Regions from separate parts of the Roseateles sp. P4_D2 genome, predicted to be linked through region 3. Evidence: riboswitches for the same ligand, from Rfam matches in the RefSeq annotation. Region 3 holds a riboswitch; each other region holds the start of a gene.
The links. A riboswitch is a leader RNA that binds a small molecule or an ion and turns the genes downstream of it on or off. The one in region 3 is predicted to bind cyclic di-GMP.
Positions count from the first base shown of each region.

Region 1 (5,497 bases), on a different contig from region 3:
GCGCTGGCGCGCGGCTTCAACGACATGGCCGAGGCCCTGGCGCGCGACGAGGAGGAGCGATTGCTGATGCTGGCCGGTTTGTCGCATGACCTGCGCACGCCGCTGGCAAAGATTCGCCTCGCCAGCGAGTTGCTGCGTGGTTCCTTCGATCGAGCGGGCCAGGGGGACAGGGAACTGCTCGACACGCTGGACCGGAGCCTCCACGGCCTGGACGGGCTGCTGACCCAGTTCCTCGACTACGCGCGCGCCGCCCACCCCGCCGAGCAGGAGCTGCCGGCCGTGGACGTCGAGCTGCGCGAATTCCTGGCCGAGACGCTGGCCCTGGCGCCGGGCCTGCCGCAACCGGTGCTGGCCAATGGGCAGGCAGTGCATCGGCGCGCACGGCCGCAGGCGTTGCGCCGCCTCGTCCTCAACCTCATCGTCAACGCGCAGAACCACGGTGCGCCGCCGATCGAGCTGGCCTGCGGTGAAAACGCCGGTGCCGCCTGGATCGAGGTGCGCGACCGCGGCCCGGGCATCGCGCCGGCCCGGGTCGACGATCTCAAGCGCCCCTTTCAGCGCGGCGACACGGCGCGCGGCGGCAAGCCCGGCTCGGGCCTGGGCCTGGCCATCGTCGAGCGCATCGCGCGCGCCGAAGGCGCCGAGCTCAGGTTGATGCCACGCGATGGTGGCGGCCTCATTGCCCGTGTCAGCTGGTCTGGATCGTGACGAAGCAGTATTCGAGCAGTCGCCAGTGCTGAGTTCAGCTCGCGTTGATCGTCACCGTCACGTTGCCCGTGCTCGTCTGGCCGAGGTTGTCCTTCAGCGTGATGACGAGGTTGGTGCGGCCGGCTACCGGGTTGGCCCAGTTCAGGGCGAGGCCGCTGCTGGTGGCCGAGAAGCTCATGCCGCTGGCGGCGCCGCTGATGCTGATGCTCAGCGAGCTCGCGCCCGGCGCCGAGTAGCCGATGGTGGCGGCGAGAGCCTTGCCGGCCGTGCCGCTCAGGCTGGTGGTCGTCAGCGTGGGGCCGCTGCTGGTCGTCGGCGTGGGGGTGGTCGTCGAGGTCGTGACGCTGGCGCCGCTGAGGCTGCTCAGCAGGGCGCTGACGTTGGGCGTGCCCCAGCCGGTCGGGGTGTCATAGCCGGTCTTGGCGGTGCAGCTCGTGCATGTGCCGTTGCTGCCGCTGGCCACGTCCTTGAAGGCGGCGGCGTACTGCGTCGGCACGGCGCCGATCTGCTGGTAGAGGGCCGCGTGCGGTTGGCCGAGCAGGGCCTTGCTGGCGGCGGCGCGCATCGCGTTGGCCACGGCCAGCAGGCCGGCCCATTGCGGCGTGGCCAGGCTGGTGCCGCCGGCGCTGACCCAGCGCGTCGTCGTCGTGCCCTGTGCAATCAGCGCCACGTACTGGCCGGAGTTGGGGTCGGCGTTGAAGGCGACGTCGGCGACGGCGCGCTTGGCGTAGCCGCCAATGGTGCCGCTCTGGTAGCTGGGCAGGGCCACATAGGCGCTGGTGCCGCCGCCGGTGCCGGTCCAGGTGGTTTCGCTGCGCGCACCGCTGCTGTAGCTCAGCGTGGTGCCGCCGACGGCCACGACGCGGGTTGACACCGAAGGCCAGGACACGGCCGCGCCGTTGTCACCGGTGGCGGCCAGGTAACTCATGCCGGCGGTGGCGAAGGCGCTGTCATAGCTCGACGTCCAGCTGCCCTCGGCGGCGCCGAAGCTCATGGACACCACGCCAGCGCCCATCTTGTTGGCCAGGGCCACGGCCTTGGACAGGCTGCCGACGCCGGCGTCCGGCGCTTCGATGAGGACGAGGCGCGCCAGCGGTGCCGTCGCGTGGGCCCATTGCACGTCCAGCGCAATCTCGGTGGCCCAACCGCTGTCGTAGGCGGGCGCCGTGGCGGTCAGGGCGCCGGCGGTCGTGCTGTAGGCAATGACCAGCTCGCAGCTGGACGCGGAGGCTTTGGCCAGCGGCAGGCTGGCGTTGGCCGCCAGGTTGCGCGAGCTGCAGGCCGGCAGCGCGAACTTGGCGTTGAAGGCGGCCAGCTCGGCGGCGATGTTGGGGTCGTGCTTGGCGTTGACGATGTAGATGGTCTGGCCGGCGCCGAGCTGGGCGGCCTGGGCTGCGGTCAGGCCGGCGGTGCTGGCGGGCAGGGCCGGCTGCGCGTAGGCGGCGCGGATCTGTGCCGGCGTATAGGTCGTCACCGCAGTGGACGTCGCCATCGGGGCGGCTTCGCCTGCACCCGCCGCGAAGGCGCGAGGCCGCATGGCGTCGTCCAGGCGGTCGCGTGTCAGGCCTTGGGTGGCGACACCGGCCAGGGCGTGGCTGCGGTGGGGTGCGGCACCGTTGTCGGGTTCTTCGAGATCGACGGCGGCGGTGTGGAAGCTGGGCTGGGCGACGACATTGGTCGCGGCAGTGCTGCCTTCCTCAAGATCCACGCTCAGGTTGATGACCGAGCTTGCCTCGCTGACCTGGACGGTCGGGCTGTCGCTGCTGCCACCGCCGCAAGCGGTCAGGGCCGCGGCGGTCAGCAGGCTGAAGGTCCAGGAAGTCCAGGAGACAGGGCGGGTACTGCGCATGGCCGGGTTCTCGTACGAAGGAGGGCCACGCCGATCAAGACCTGCCGGTCTTGGTGGCCCCGCTGCCGTGGCGCTTGCGCGCTGTAGGCCGGTGGCTTTGCGTCCCCGCCTTTCGACGGGTTTGCCCTCTGGGTTGTGAAACAGGTTCAGTCTAGGCGCCGGGGTGCCGAGATACGGGGCCCCACAAAGGCGCTGCGTGACTTCTGACTCGGCGGGCAGCGCGAGCTTTCGATGCCGCCAGTCTGCGTTTCGTGAGTTACTGCCCTGTGGTTGCTTTGTGTCACGCAGGACACAAAAGCTCAGGAGGGCTGCGGCGGGTGCAGCGGGATCCAGACCGTGAAGCGCGTGCCGACGCCGGGTTGGGAATCCACTTCGATGCGACCGCCGTGCTTTTGCACGATGGAAAAAGACAGGGACAGGCCCAGGCCCGTCCCTTGGCCGACGGGTTTGGTCGTGAAGAAGGGCTCGAAGATGCGCCGCTTGACCTCCTCGCTCATGCCGCTGCCCGTGTCTGCGATCTCGATGCGAACCCAGCCATCCTCGGCGCGCGTGGTCAGCGTGATCGTGCCCCGCTCCTTGATGGCATGGGCCGCGTTGACGATCAAGTTCATGAAGACCTGGTTGAGCTGTGCGGCGATGCAGTGCACGGGGGGTAGCACGGCATAGTCCTTGCGAACCTCGGCCTTGTACTTGACCTCGTTCATGACGACGTTGAGCGTCGAGTCCAGCCCGGCGTTGAGGTCGGCGTCCTGCCAATCGGCATGGTCGACGCGTGAGAAGTCCTTCAGGTCCTGCACGATCTTCTTGACCCTCGACAGCCCCTCCTCGCTCTCGTCGAGCAACTGGGGCAGGTCCTCCTGCACGAAGCTCAGGTCGACGGCGGCATCCACCCTGTCCAGCTCTTCTCGCACATCGCCAGGCAGCGCGTCGGCCGGCGTCTTCCTCAGCAGCGCGAGCAACGCGAAGACGGGTTGGACATAGCCGCGCAGCGAGCCGAGGTTGGAGCTGACAAAGCCGATCGGGTTGTTGATTTCGTGGGCGACACCGGCGGCGAGCTGGCCGATGGAGGCCATCTTCTCGGCCTGCAGCAGCTGGTTCTGCGCTTCCTCAAGCCGGTTGTTGGTCTGCTTGATGCGCTCGTAGTTGAGCTCCAGCTCACGCTGCACGCGGCGCACCTCCGTGCGGTCCTGCAGCAGCCACCAGGTGCCCGCTGTCGGCTCCTCGGGGTTGGATACGTAGGCAATGATCTGCACCCACAGCGTGTTGCCGGCCAGCGTGCAGACCTCCATCTCGTGCAGCAGCGAGCCGCCCCGCGACAGCACCGGGATGGCGATCTGGCTCAGCGCTTCGAAGTCTTCGTCGCTCTTGAACAGGCGGCGCGTCGGCAGTCCATGGGGCGGGACGTCACCGAGTTCGAACATCTCGATGAACTTCTTGTTGCCGCGCTGGATCTGCTGATTGGACGTCGCGATGATGCCTACCGACGCGTTCTCGAGAAAGGCTTCGAGTTCATGATGGGTGCTCAGCAACTCGGCCGTGCGGTCCGCGATCATGTTCTCGAGTTCGTTGCGATGGCGGCGGAGTTCGTCCTCGGCCTGGCGCCGTCGCGTGATGTCCTGGAGTGTCTCGATGGCGCCGACGACTTCGCCGTGGGCATCGACAAGCGGGGCAGCCGTGAAGTAGAGCCAGCGCCCTTCCCGGCCGAAATTGGGGAAGTAGCCCTCGACCTCGTAGGCGTTGGCGATGTGCGGCGACGGTTGGCAGTGCCGGCCGTACAGGCGCTGGCGCTCCTGCTCGACATTGCCGTCCAGGATCAGGTCGACCAGCAGCGGCCTGGCTTCGGGGTAGAAGGCGCGCCAGGTGTCGTCGCGGCCCAGCATCTCGGAGGCGTCGCGGCCGGTGAGCTGGGCGCAGGAGGCGTTCCAGTGCGTGACGCGGTGAGACTTGTCGATCACGAGCGTGGCCACCGGGTTGTTCTCGAGGATCTGGTAGAGCACGCGGCCGATGTCCAGCAGGCTGGTCTGCACGTGGCGGATGTCGCTGAGGTCCTGCCCGGTCAGCACCGCACAGGGTTGGCCGTCGAGCATGACGCGATGCGCCTTGACTTCCAGCACGCGCAGCGAGCCGCTGCCCGTCAGCGCCTCGATCTCGATCGCGGGCAGCTCGCCTTCCTCGGCCAGCGCCCGCTGGCCATAGCGCCGCAACTCATCGGCGAACTCGGGCGCTGCCCAGCCGTGCGGCGGCATCTGCTGCAGCGCCTCCAGCCCATAGCCCAGCAGGCGTTCCATCGCCGCGTTGGCGAACAGGATGCGGTCCGATCCATGCACCAGGACCGACGCACTGACGGCCTGCAGCGCCAGGCTGAAGTCGACCGTCAGTACGGTCACCACTTCACCTCTTCATCCGGGTCCTCCAGGATGAACGAGCCGTCGCTGCCCCATTTCACATGGGTGATGCCCGGTTCGAGCCGCTCCAGGCGGCGCAGCTCCGCCTCTTGGGCGGTAAGCACGCCCATCTGCTGGCGCACCTGGTCAGCCAGGCGCTGGTTCTCCATCGTCAGCTCGCGGATGCGCAACACCTGGCGCACGGCGCTGAGCAGGTCGAAGTCGGCCCAGGGCTTGGAGATGAAACGGGCGATCTCGGCCTCGTTGATGGCCGCCACCAGCGCGTTCAGGTCGGCATAGCCGGACAGGATGATGCGCCCGCAGTCGGGCTGCACCTGACGCAGCTCGCGCAGGAATTCCACGCCGGTCATGCCCGGCATGCGCTGATCGGAGATGGCCAGCGCGAAAGCGCACTCGCGCGCCCGCGCCAGAGCCACGGCGCCGTCGGTGAAGCTTTCGACGTCATAGCGCGCGCCGCCGGTGTCCTTCAGCCCGTTGCGCAGCAGGCGCTGCAGCGCGCTGAGGATGTGAGGCTCGTCGTCGACGAGCAGGATGC
Region 1 covers NZ_JBFUIM010000009.1:286,876-292,372, reverse strand. Annotated here, with positions in the region: gene AC1DW0_RS18215 (ATP-binding protein) at 1-708, shown strand, start outside; gene AC1DW0_RS18210 (S53 family peptidase) at 743-2,557, opposite strand; cyclic di-GMP riboswitch class I at 2,607-2,693, opposite strand; gene AC1DW0_RS18205 (ATP-binding protein) at 2,857-4,944, opposite strand; gene AC1DW0_RS18200 (response regulator) at 4,941-5,497, opposite strand, start outside.
Region 1: it holds a riboswitch for cyclic di-GMP, as region 3 does, so the genes downstream of both, AC1DW0_RS18210 (S53 family peptidase) here and AC1DW0_RS24850 (hypothetical protein) in region 3, are expected to answer to the same signal.

Region 2 (5,497 bases), on a different contig from region 3:
GGCGGCGTCACCTGGTCGACTGAGGCCAGCGGTTCCACGAAAGCGCTGAGGGCCGTCAGTTTCGCTTCGGCGAAGCACGGCTGGGTCATGGGTGACGAGCCCACGTTGCTCCGCACGACCGATGGTGGGGAGACATGGAGCCGCACGGCCCCCGTGCCCCTTGCGCTGCGAGCCGGCTTTGGCAGTCGGCTGGTGGCGGTCGACGATCAGATCGCTATCGTCGGCACCACGGGCCTGCACACGACCGATGGGGGCGCAACCTGGGCGCGGCACGATTTTTTTCTCAGCGACATTTCATCGCGCGGGACGTTCTGGGGTTTCTCCGGTGCCGAGTTGAGACGCTCCACGGACTTCGGACGGACCAGCACGGTCGTGCTCGACCTGTTGGCTCATGGCAATGGCGGTAGCGCGTTCTTCAACCTGGTCGACGACCAGACCGTGGCTGCCGGATGGGTGTTGTCGACGTTCGACCCGGCCACGGTGAGCTGGGTAACAACCTATACGCTCCTCCTGAGCTTTGACGGCGGTGACAGCTGGCGCCGCGTCGACCCGAGCACCCTTGATGGCGCCGCGATGCCGGTGGGCAACAGGCTGAGCATCATCCGGGCGAGCGCAGCGGACCAGGTGCTGCTGGCCAGCCTCGACAATCGGACGCTGATCTCCAGCAACGACGGCGGAACGCACTGGAGCACCGTGCGGCTGCCTGCGCTGGGCGCCACCGGCGAGGGAGCCCTGGCCGTCGGCACGACGGTGCTGGTGCCGTCACAGGGCCCCTTTATCTGGCGGCCATCCGAATTGGGAGGCGAGTACGCAGAACGCGGTCTGGCCTGGAGCGGTGACGGAGGGCAAACATGGTCCTCCGCATCGGTGGAGGGCCTCAGCAAACCCACCTATGCGGCCTTCAAGCGCCTTCGTCAGGTCGATGGCAACGTCTTCAGCATGCAGGACAGCACCGGGCGCGCCTTCCTGTCGACCGACGGAGGACGCAACTGGACGATCGCGGTCGATGCCGCTCCACTGCCCAACTACCTTCCCTCGTCGCCCTGGTTTGGCGGGTACTCCATGAAACTCGCCTTCCTTGACGCCAAGCGCGGCCTTGGTCTGGATGCGACGGGCCAACTGCGCCAGACGAGCGATGGCGGGCGAACCTGGACGACCAAGCCGAGCACAGGCCTGCCCTCCACGGCCACCAACACGGCGCTGCGCTTCGTCGACGACAAGATCGGCTGGATGCTGCAGAGCGACGGCCGCCTGTACAAGACGCCGGATGGCGGCGCCACATGGCGTGATGGCCAGCTAGTTCATGGGGGCCTGGTGCGATTCGACTTCGTCGACGCCAACCGTGGCTGGGGCGAGCCGACCGATCGGCGCGGGCTGGTGTTTACCCGCGATGGCGGCCAGACGTGGATGACCCTGTCACCGCCGCAGACGGTGAGCGTAGGTGGGCTGTTCTTCGGAGACGGGCGACAGATCGTCATCTATGGACCTGGCACGTTGCTGGCAAGTACGGTGGACGATGGCCAGACCTGGACGGTTCTCGCGCCCAACGTTGAATCGCCGTTCAACACGCGCAGCAAAGTCATCGCGAGCGATGCCAAGACCTGGTGGTCCGCGCAAACCTTCGGCTTGTACCGTTCGGACGACGCTGGCGCCACCTGGACCGAGGTGATGGGCGTCATCGGGCAGTTCGCTGACATTGCGTTCGCCGATGCCAACAACGGATGGGCGGTGGGCCGTGGAGGCATGGTTGTTGCCACCACGGATGGCGGCAAGACGTGGGTCAGACAGCCCACACAAGCAGACCGCGACCTGTGGCGCATCCAGACCGTGGACAGCAAGACGGCCTGGATCGAAGGTGAGGCGGGGACGGTGCTGGCTACCGGCAACGGGGGGCGTTAGTCCGCCAGCCCCGGTGCGCTGTAGCGGGGCACGCCGACGAGGCGCGGCTCACGCTGCCAGCCACCCAGCCAACTTCTCCGCAGCCATCAACGTCGGCGAATTCGTGTTCCCGCTCTTGATCGTCGGCATCACGCTCGCATCCGCGATGCGCAGCCCGCTCACGCCGCGCACGCCGCGCACGCCGCGCACGCGCAGCCGTGAGTCGACCACCGCACCGGGGTCGTCCTTGCGGCCCATGCGGCAGGTGCCCACGGGCTAGATGGTTGTTGATATCGCGCGCCAGTTCCTCGTCGGTCTGGTACTACGGCCGCCGCCAGCGTCAGCTGCTGCAGCGCAAGACTGAGGCCTGGGCACCCTGACATGGCTTGCGTCGATCGGCGCATGCCTTCCTATTTGGACGGTGCTGCATTCATGGCCGGATCGTCGATGTGTAACGGTGGCCAGACGGTACTGGAAGCGCCACTTGTTCACGGCGTTACGCCGCGATTTCAGATACATTTTTTTCACTGATGACAAAGGCACACCCGAGCGAAAGCCGGGGTCGCAAAGCTTCCGGTCTAAGGCCCGCCTGGCGGGTTACGACAGCGGGGTTGCCAAGGACAAGCCGCCGGCAGGTCGCCGTCGACATGGCAGCTCTTCCGTCGCCGGGATGCGGCGCGACGCCCGACCGGGCGTGTGCGTAGGAATCAGCGCAACAACGAAAGCTGTCCATGAAGTCCACCACGCTCCCTCTTCGATTCGTAGTTCTGATCGAGTGGCGCCTGCACGCGGCGCTTGCGCTGCTGCTGACGCTGGCTGCATTGCTGTGGCCTGCACTGGCGCAAGCAGCGCCGCGCGACAAGATTGCCGCCGATCTGCGCCAGGCCGTCGATTCGGCCGCTGCGCCTCGCCAGCGCTGGCAACAGGAACTGGCTGGTCGCCGCTACGTGCACACCCTGGTCGTCAGCGACGGGCGGGACGCCGAGCTGGTCGAGCTCCGCCGCGCGGTCGTGGCGGCGGGAGGCACCGTCTACTGGCGCTACCAGTCGGTGCCGGCGCTTTTCGTGACCTTGCCCGTTGACAAGGTTGACGCGCTCGCTGCGCGGCCGGACGTGCAGAGCATCTCGCCGAACCGGCGCGCGGCCCGCACGTTCAGCCTGACCGAGGCCTCCACCGGCGCAGCCGACGTGCGTGCCGCCACGATCGGCGCGGCGCGGGGCCTGGACGGCTCGGGCGTCGCCATCGCCGTGCTGGATTCGGGCATCGCTGGGAACCACACCGCGTTCACCGATGGCCAGCGCTCGCGGGTCGCACGCGCCGTCGACTTTGAGAAGGTGACGCAAGGCGGCGCGGGCCGCGCCTGGCAGCCCGGCGTCGACCGATCCGACGCGGCGCTCGATGAACGCCCCCAAGCGGCGGGCGGGGCGGATGCATATGGCCACGGCACGCATGTCGCGGGCGTCGCCGCAGGCCGCTCGACGTCGCGTCTGCCCGAGTCGAGCGGCATCGCCACCCAGGCCTCGCTGGTCGACGTCAAGGTGCTTGACAGCCGCGGCGAAGGCGAGCTGAGCGATGTGCTGGCCGGGATCGACTGGGTCATCGCGCATGCGAAGCAGCAAAACATCCGCGTGCTCAACGTGAGCCTTGCCGCCGATTCGACCGAGTCGTATCGGACCGACCCGCTGTGCGGCGCTCTGCGCGGCGCGAGCGCAGCCGGCCTCGTGGTGGTCGTTGCCGCCGGCAACTACGGCACGGACGCTTCCGGCCAGGAGCGCTACGGCACGATCAGCTCGCCGGGCAACGAGCCCTCGGTCATCACCGTGGGGTCGGCCAACACGCAGGCGACGGCCTCGCGCAGCGACGACGCAGTCAACCATTTCAGTTCCCGCGGGCCCACCCGCGGCGGCCTGTTCCTGCCCGACGGGCGCCGCGTCGCCGACAACCTGCTCAAGCCGGACCTGGTGGCTCCGGGCAATCGCATCGTCGGCCCGATGGCGGCCGGCAGCACGCTCGCCACGGACTTCCCCTCGCTGTCGGCGCCCTATGGCGGCACGGCGCAGCCGCGGGGCCGCGAGCTGATGGACCTGAGCGGCACTTCGGTCGCTGCGCCGGTGGTGTCCGGTACCGTGGCCCTGATGTTGCAGGCCAACCCCGGCCTGACGCCCCCGTTGGTGAAGGCGATCCTGCAGTACACCGCGCAGGCCCTGCCGGGCGCCAACCTGCTGCAGCAGGGCGCGGGCCTGTTGAACGTCGACGGCGCGGTGCGGCTGGCCGGTGCGCTGCGCAGCGATCTCGCCACGGTCATCGCCAGCGGCCGCATCGCGGCGGGTGCGCCGCTGCTGGCGCCGGGCCAGGTGATGCCCGCGCCGGTGTCGATCATCGGCGGTCAGTCGGTGCCCTGGAGTCGCATCATCTTCGCCGGCGGGCGCCACCTCTACAGCGGCAGCGCGCTTTTCACCCGCTACCAGCCGGTGTACGACCCGGGCCTGTTCTGGGTGGGCGGCAGCGCGACGCGCGTTACTGTCCAGATCCGCCCCGGCGCGGCGCTGTCGACGATCACGGCGTCTCCCGTGCCGACGGGGCAGCGCTTCCTGACCGACGGCGTCATCACGCTGAATTCGCTGGTCGGCCGCAGTTCGCTGCTGGGTCGCACGGGCGTCTTCGTCCCCACCGCGACGCTTTCCGGCTGGCTGGCATCGGGCAGCGGTGTGGTGCTCAGCGAAGGCGTCGTCCTCAGTGAGGGTGTGGTCCTCAGCGAAGGGGTCGTCCTCAGCGAAGGCGTGGTGCTGAGCGAAGGCGTGGTGCTCAGCGAGGGTGTCGTGCTGAGCGAGGGCGTGGTGCTCAGCGAGGGTGTCGTGCTCAGCGAAGTTGCCCGCACCGGCGAACGATGATGGTTGCTGCAGGCGCCGAGCCCGGAGTGAGCTGGCCTCGGCGCGTCCATCAGGCACTGATGCCGGACTACAACCGCAAGGCGGCGGTGTATTGGTGGGCGGTGGTCTGCATCGGTGTGGTGGTGCTCGCGCACTCGTTGCGCCACGTTGTGAGCCTTTCGCCGGATGCCTGGTTGCGCGTGGTGGGCGGCACGCTGCTGGCGATGCTGGCCGGGCTGGTGCCGGTGCGGATTCCGCGTTCAACGAACTCGTTCACCGCTGGCGAGATCTTCATCTTCCTGCTGCTGCTGCTGAACGGGCCGGAGGCCGCGGCCGTGGCGTCGGCAGCGGAAGCGCTGGTCGGCGCCTGGCGCACCTCCAAGCGCTGGACCAGCCGCATCGCCAGCCCCGCGATGGCGGCCATTGCCATGTTCAGCGCCGGCACGGTGCTGCACGTGGCACTGGGCGAACTGCGTAGCCATCAGCTGGAGAGCGACAGCCTGATCCTGCTGGGCGCGATCCTGTTTGCGCTCGCCTACTTCGTGCTGAACACCGTGATGGCCACGGCCGTGCCACGGCTCAAGCGCAACGAGCCGCTGTCGGTCCGGGCATTCGTCGACGCATTCGGCTGGCTTGGCATCGCCTACGCGGGCAACGCCTCGGTGGCGACATTGCTGTTCCTCAGCTTCCGGCAGTCGGGCATCGTCGTCGTCGTCGCGGCCACGCCGATCATCGTGATCCTGCTGACG
Region 2 covers NZ_JBFUIM010000020.1:18,002-23,498, forward strand. Annotated here, with positions in the region: gene AC1DW0_RS27555 (YCF48-related protein) at 1-1,899, shown strand, start outside; partial or broken gene AC1DW0_RS27560 (GMC oxidoreductase) at 1,948-2,154, opposite strand; cyclic di-GMP riboswitch class I at 2,407-2,497, shown strand; gene AC1DW0_RS27565 (S8 family serine peptidase) at 2,610-4,769, shown strand; gene AC1DW0_RS27570 (sensor histidine kinase) at 4,829-5,497, shown strand, end outside.
Region 2: it holds a riboswitch for cyclic di-GMP, as region 3 does, so the genes downstream of both, AC1DW0_RS27565 (S8 family serine peptidase) here and AC1DW0_RS24850 (hypothetical protein) in region 3, are expected to answer to the same signal.

Region 3 (5,497 bases):
GCTGGCCCGGCTGCCGGCCGGCGTGAGCGCGCCGCTGGACGCACAGGCCGTCAACCTCGAAGACCTGTTCGCGGAGCTGACGTGATGAAAGCCGCCCCCTACAGCCAGTTGCTGCTGGCCTTCTGGCGCCAGCGCGATCGCGAATCCCCCTGGGGCCGCCGGGCGCTGTTCGCCCTGGCCGTGCTGGGCCTGGCGCTGGGCGTCTACCTGGCGCCGCAGCTGGCGGTGCCCATGCTGGCCCTTTCGGCGGCACTGGTGCTGATGTCGCTGTGGATGGCCATCATCGGCAGCCTCATGCAGCAGAACCATCCCCATGCCGCGCGCTTTGTGCCCGGCCATCTGCGCCAGACGCTGGAGTCCGCGCTCGCAGCCTGGGCCGGCTTGTCGCTGGGCAGCGCAGCCCTGCTGTGGCTTTGCCTGCCGCAGATGCCCTCTTTCGCCCTGCTGCTGCTGGGCGCCGCGGCCGTGCTGGCCTTCATGGGCTGGGCGACGCGCGAATGGCAGCTCTGGCTGGTGATCTCCATCGGGCCGGTGCTGTTCTTCGGCACCGGACTGGACCGGCGGCTGGCGCCTCTGGGCACCGCGCTGCGCGAGCTGTGGCTGGCCCAGCCGCTGTCCGTGCTCGCGCTGAGCCTGCTGGCCCTGGGCTGGTCGCTCACGCGGCTGTTCGGCAGGGGCGACGCGGCCCACGCCGAGGCCTATGCCCGCCTGGGCCGCATGCGCCGCGCCGCCGAGGACAGCATGCAGGGCAAATACGCCGGTGCCGCCGCCTTCGGCCGGGTGGGCGAATGGCTGAGCCAGCCTTTTGCGCTCGCCGTGTCGGCCTGGCAGCGCCATGTCGTCGCGCAGGCCGAACCGACGGGCCAGAGCGCCATGCGCCGCGCCGAGATCGTGCTGCATGGCCGGCAGCACTGGCTGCACCAGAGCCTGGGCGCCGTGATGGCCGTGGGCATCGCCGCGCTGAGCTTCTTCATCGCGTTTGCGCTGGCCGGCCAGGGCCTGCAGGACAACTGGACCAAAGGCGCCTACGGCATGGCCATCGGCCTGGCGAGCATCGGTTTCAACCCTTGCTTCACCCTGCCCAACATGCTCTGGCACAGCCGCCGCGAACAGGCCCTGATGCGGCTGCTGCCAGGCCTGCCGCAGGGAGAGGCGCTGAACCGCGCGGTTGCGCGGATGCAGTTGCGCCACGCCCTGGTTGCCTGGGCGCTGACGACCGCCGGCCTGGGCCTGCTGGCCTGGGCCGCGAACAATGCCGCACTGCTGTGCCTGGCCTTTGGCGCCCTGCCACTGAGCACCGGCTGGCTGCTGCGCGCGCCTTCGCGCATGAAGTCGCCCACGGCCTGGACCACCGTCGTGCCCATCCTGGCCTTCATGCTGATGGGCTGGGGCATGTTCCTGCTGCAAAAGGATCTGGGCGCGCCGCTGCCTCTGCTGGCAGGCATCAGTGTTGCGTTCAGCGCCGCGCTGGGCGCATGGCGCTGGCGCACGCTGAGCGCTGCGCCAACGGCCTTGCCGGCCGGTCGCCTGAGCTGAAAACGCTCGGCGCAAGCCCGCCGCAAGCTTCAAAAACCGCTCGTCGCGGGCCTCGCGCCGCTCGCCGGGCGGGGGTCTCGGTTCGTGAACTGACGCACGGACAAAACACGGCTTACATCCGCACACTGCGTCCCATGCAGTCGGCAAACCCGTCGAAAGGCGGGGACGCAAAGCCACCGGTCTTCGTGCTCTGACAGGAGCAAAAGACAGCGGGGCCGCCCTGGGCGGACAAGGACATGTCCGCAGCGTGGCACACGGGGAGGTGCCGGCTACTGCCCAGTAGCCCCACCCTTTGCATCAACCCGAAAGACCACGCCATGAAGTTCCAAGCCACTGCCTTCGCTGCCCTCGCCCTCTTCGCCCAGGCCGGCTTCGCCGCCGACCCGACGGCCCAGCTCACCGGCCTCGTGCGCATCGTCAAGAGCGACGGTCAGACCGTCCTCGCCCAGGCCGCGCCCATGCTCGTCGCCGCCAACGGCACGGCCACGGGCGCCATGCCCCAGATCACCGTCAGCGAGAAGGATGCCTTCATCTCCAGCCTCGGCCGCTGCGCCTTCAACTTCAAGTACGACGAGGTCAGCGCCTCAGCCGTGGCCGCCAGCACCAACCGCATCTACAGCAACGACACACTGATCGCGCAGAACACGCAAATCGCGCTGACGCCCAAGGTCGTCAAGACGATCTGGACCCAGCCCTATCTCTTCGCCGGCGCGAACAACGTGAAGGTCGTCGTCAATGTCGACGGCGTGCCGAGCACGGGCTGGGTGCGCATCAACGTGAGCGGCACCTGCGGCAAGCCCGCCGCGGCACCAGCTCCGGCACCCGTGGCCGCACCGCCCGCACCGGCCCCGTCGCCCGCTCCCGCACCGGTCGTCTATGTCCAGCCCGGCTCGGGCGACTGGAACAACCTCAACAACGCCTGGGGCTACAGCAACTACGCGGCAACCCAGCTCAAGGGCAAGGGCTATGCGAAGTACGCCGAGATCGTGCGCCTGAACGCCGCCCTCACGACGGCGATCAACGCCAAGAAGATCTCGACCGGTGACTACGGCAGCCTGATGGCGGCCTGGAACGCACTGATGGCCGACCCCGCCTTCAAGGCCGCGATGGCGGCCATCGTGCCGACACCTGGCGTCAAGTAAAGACCCCTCGTCCAGTCCCGCTCCGCTGAACACGAGCGGGCCTAACCGGCCCCCGAGGGGGCGGCGATGCTTGGCGGCATTGAGCCGCAAGCACATCGCCATGGCGGGCCGGCTAGGGGCGGCCCGTCGCTCGGCCCGAGCGCACCACGTTACTGGTTGATTTCCGGCTCGGCCAGCTGGGCCAGCAGGGTCAGCGACTCCTGCCAGCCCAGGTAGCAGGCCTCGGCCGGGATCATGGCCGGGATGCCTTCCTGCTTGATGTGCACCTCGGTGCCGCAGAACACGGCGCGCAGCTCGACGGTCGTCGTCATCTCGCCGGGCAGGTTGGGATCGTCGAAGGCTGCCGTGTAGCGCAGCTTCTGGCCGGGCACCAGCTCCAGGTAGCGGCCGCCAAAGCTGTGGCCGCCGCCGGTCGTGAAGTTGGTGAACGACATCTTGTATGTGCCGCCCACCTTGGCGTCCATTTCATGAACGGTGCCGGTAAAGCCATGGGGCGGCAGCCACTTGGCCATGGCGGCCGGCGTCGTGAAGGCGCGGTAGACGCGGTCGGGCGGGCAGCGCAGCACGCGGTGCAGGGTGACGGTGTTGGTCATGGTCGATTCCGTGGTTGGACAGAGGATGGCCCTCTGTCATGACGACGATCAGAGCCCGACCGGATCGACAACGCCAACCCGGAAAAAACCCTAGATCGGCAACTCGGTGAAATAACGGCCGCCGTGGAAGATCAGCGGCTGAGCGCCGAGCCGGGACGAGCAACGCTCGACTTCGCCGACGAAGATGACGTGGTCGCCCTCCTCGTAACGGCTGCGGTTGGCGCATTCGAAGACGGCAGCAGCCCCCTCCAGCACCGGCGCGCCGCCCGCGCCCTCGTGCCAGGCCACGCCGGCGAAGCGATCGATGTCACGCGTCGCGAAGCGCTGGGCCAGCTCCTTCTGGTCGGCCGCGAGGATGTTGATGGCGTAATGCGAGCCATGCGAGAACACCGGCATGGAGCCGGCGCGGCGCGCCAGGCTCCACAGCACCAGGGGCGGGTCCAAGGACACGGAGTTGAAGGAATTGGCGGTGAGGCCGACCAGGCCGCCGTCCGCAGCGCGAACGGTGACGATGGTCACGCCGGTGGCAAACATGCCCAGTGCGGCGCGGAATTGCTGGCTGTCCATGGGGTGATTGTCGCCAGTCCCGCGCCGCTGTCCTACGAAAGCCGCCATCGCCGCCCAAGCACAATGTCGGTATGGATGCCGACGACTTCCAGGTCCGCGACGACCTGCAGTTCACTGACCCGCCGACGCGCATGTTCGGCGACTGCGCCGACTGCGCCGCCGGCCGCTGCGCGCCACCGGCCCTGCGCGGCCGCCGCCTGTTCACAGGGCTGCTCGCCGCTACCGGTGCCGCAGCGTTCATGCCAGCCTGGGCACGCGAAGGCGTGGAGGTCGGGCCCAAGAGCAAGTTCACCGGCTTCGTGTCGGCCGACCAGCTGGAACAGGCCGGTGGCCAGCAGTACGCGCTGATGATGCGCGAGGCCGGCCAGCAGCGTGCCCTGGCGCCGATGGACCACCCCCAGGCCCAGAGGCTGCGCTACATCGCCCAGCGCATCATTCCCTTCAGCTACGAATGGAACGACCGCGCCCGGCAGTGGAAGTGGGAAGTCAACCTGCTGGCCAGCGCGCAGCTGAACGCCTTCTGCATGCCGGGCGGCAAGATCGCGTTCTTCTACGGCATCCTCGACAAGCTCAAGCTGGAAGACGACGAGGTCGCCGCCATCATGGGCCATGAGGTCGCGCATGCGCTGCGCGAGCATGCCCGCGAGCGCGTCGGCAAGTCGGCGTTCACGAACGGCATCGTGGAATTGGGCTCGGCCTTGCTGGGGTTGGGCAACGTGGGCCGCGGCCTTGCCGGCATGGGAGCCCAGCTGGTCAACCTGCGCTTCAGCCGCGACGACGAAAGCGAGGCCGACCTCGTCGGCATCGAGCTGTCCGCCCGTGCGGGCTATGACCCCGCCGCCGCCGTGCGCCTGTGGGAAAAGATGATGACGGCCAACAAGGGCGCGCCACCGCAATGGCTGTCCACCCACCCGGCCAGCACGACGCGCATCCGCGACATCCAGGCCAACCTGCCCAAGGTCGAGGGCCTCTACAAGCGCGCAGCCAAGCCGGACCAGCGCTTCCCGGTTGCGCCGCCGCTGCAGGTCAGGTCGCGGTAGCTACCAGCGCGCTGGCAGGCTCTTGAGTCGCTGGTATTCGCCGGCCGCCACGCGCCTCAGGTAGCCGCCCAGCTCCAGGTCCTTGACGAGCTTGGACACCATCTCACGCGAGCAGCCCAGGCGCTGGGCCATGCCCTGGTGGGTGAGCGCCAGGTGGCGGCCATCGCCGGTGGTCTCGTCGACGAGGTTCTTGAGCCGGCCGTAGACATCGTTGAGCGCCAGCTGCTTGGTCGACAGCGTTGCGGCGCGGGCGCGACGGATGACCTTGGTCAGCAACTCGAAGGCAAATTCGGGGTGCTCGCTGATGTGGGTCAGCAGACTGGCCCGCGTGACCATGACCAGGCGGCTGCCTTCTTCGGTGATGACGCTGGCCGAGCGCGGCCCCCCGTCCAGGCTCATCTCGCCGACGTATTCGCCGGGGCCATAGACGCCGTAGGTGATCTCGCGGCCACGGGCGTCGCTGCTGAAGGCGCGCAGCGAGCCGGAGAGGATCAGATAGAGGTTGTCGCCGAGCGAGCTCTCCTCGATCAGCACGATGCCCTTGCGATAGCTGCGTGCAATGCCGCGCGCGGCCAGCTGCCGCAGCGAGGGCGGCAGGGCCAGGAGTTCGTTGTCGAGC
Region 3 covers NZ_JBFUIM010000015.1:129,467-134,963, forward strand. Annotated here, with positions in the region: gene AC1DW0_RS24840 (ABC transporter ATP-binding protein) at 1-85, shown strand, start outside; gene AC1DW0_RS24845 (hypothetical protein) at 85-1,536, shown strand; cyclic di-GMP riboswitch class I at 1,669-1,759, shown strand; gene AC1DW0_RS24850 (hypothetical protein) at 1,854-2,678, shown strand; gene AC1DW0_RS24855 (SRPBCC family protein) at 2,828-3,271, opposite strand; gene AC1DW0_RS24860 (flavin reductase family protein) at 3,362-3,838, opposite strand; gene AC1DW0_RS24865 (M48 family metallopeptidase) at 3,910-4,878, shown strand; gene AC1DW0_RS24870 (Crp/Fnr family transcriptional regulator) at 4,879-5,497, opposite strand, start outside.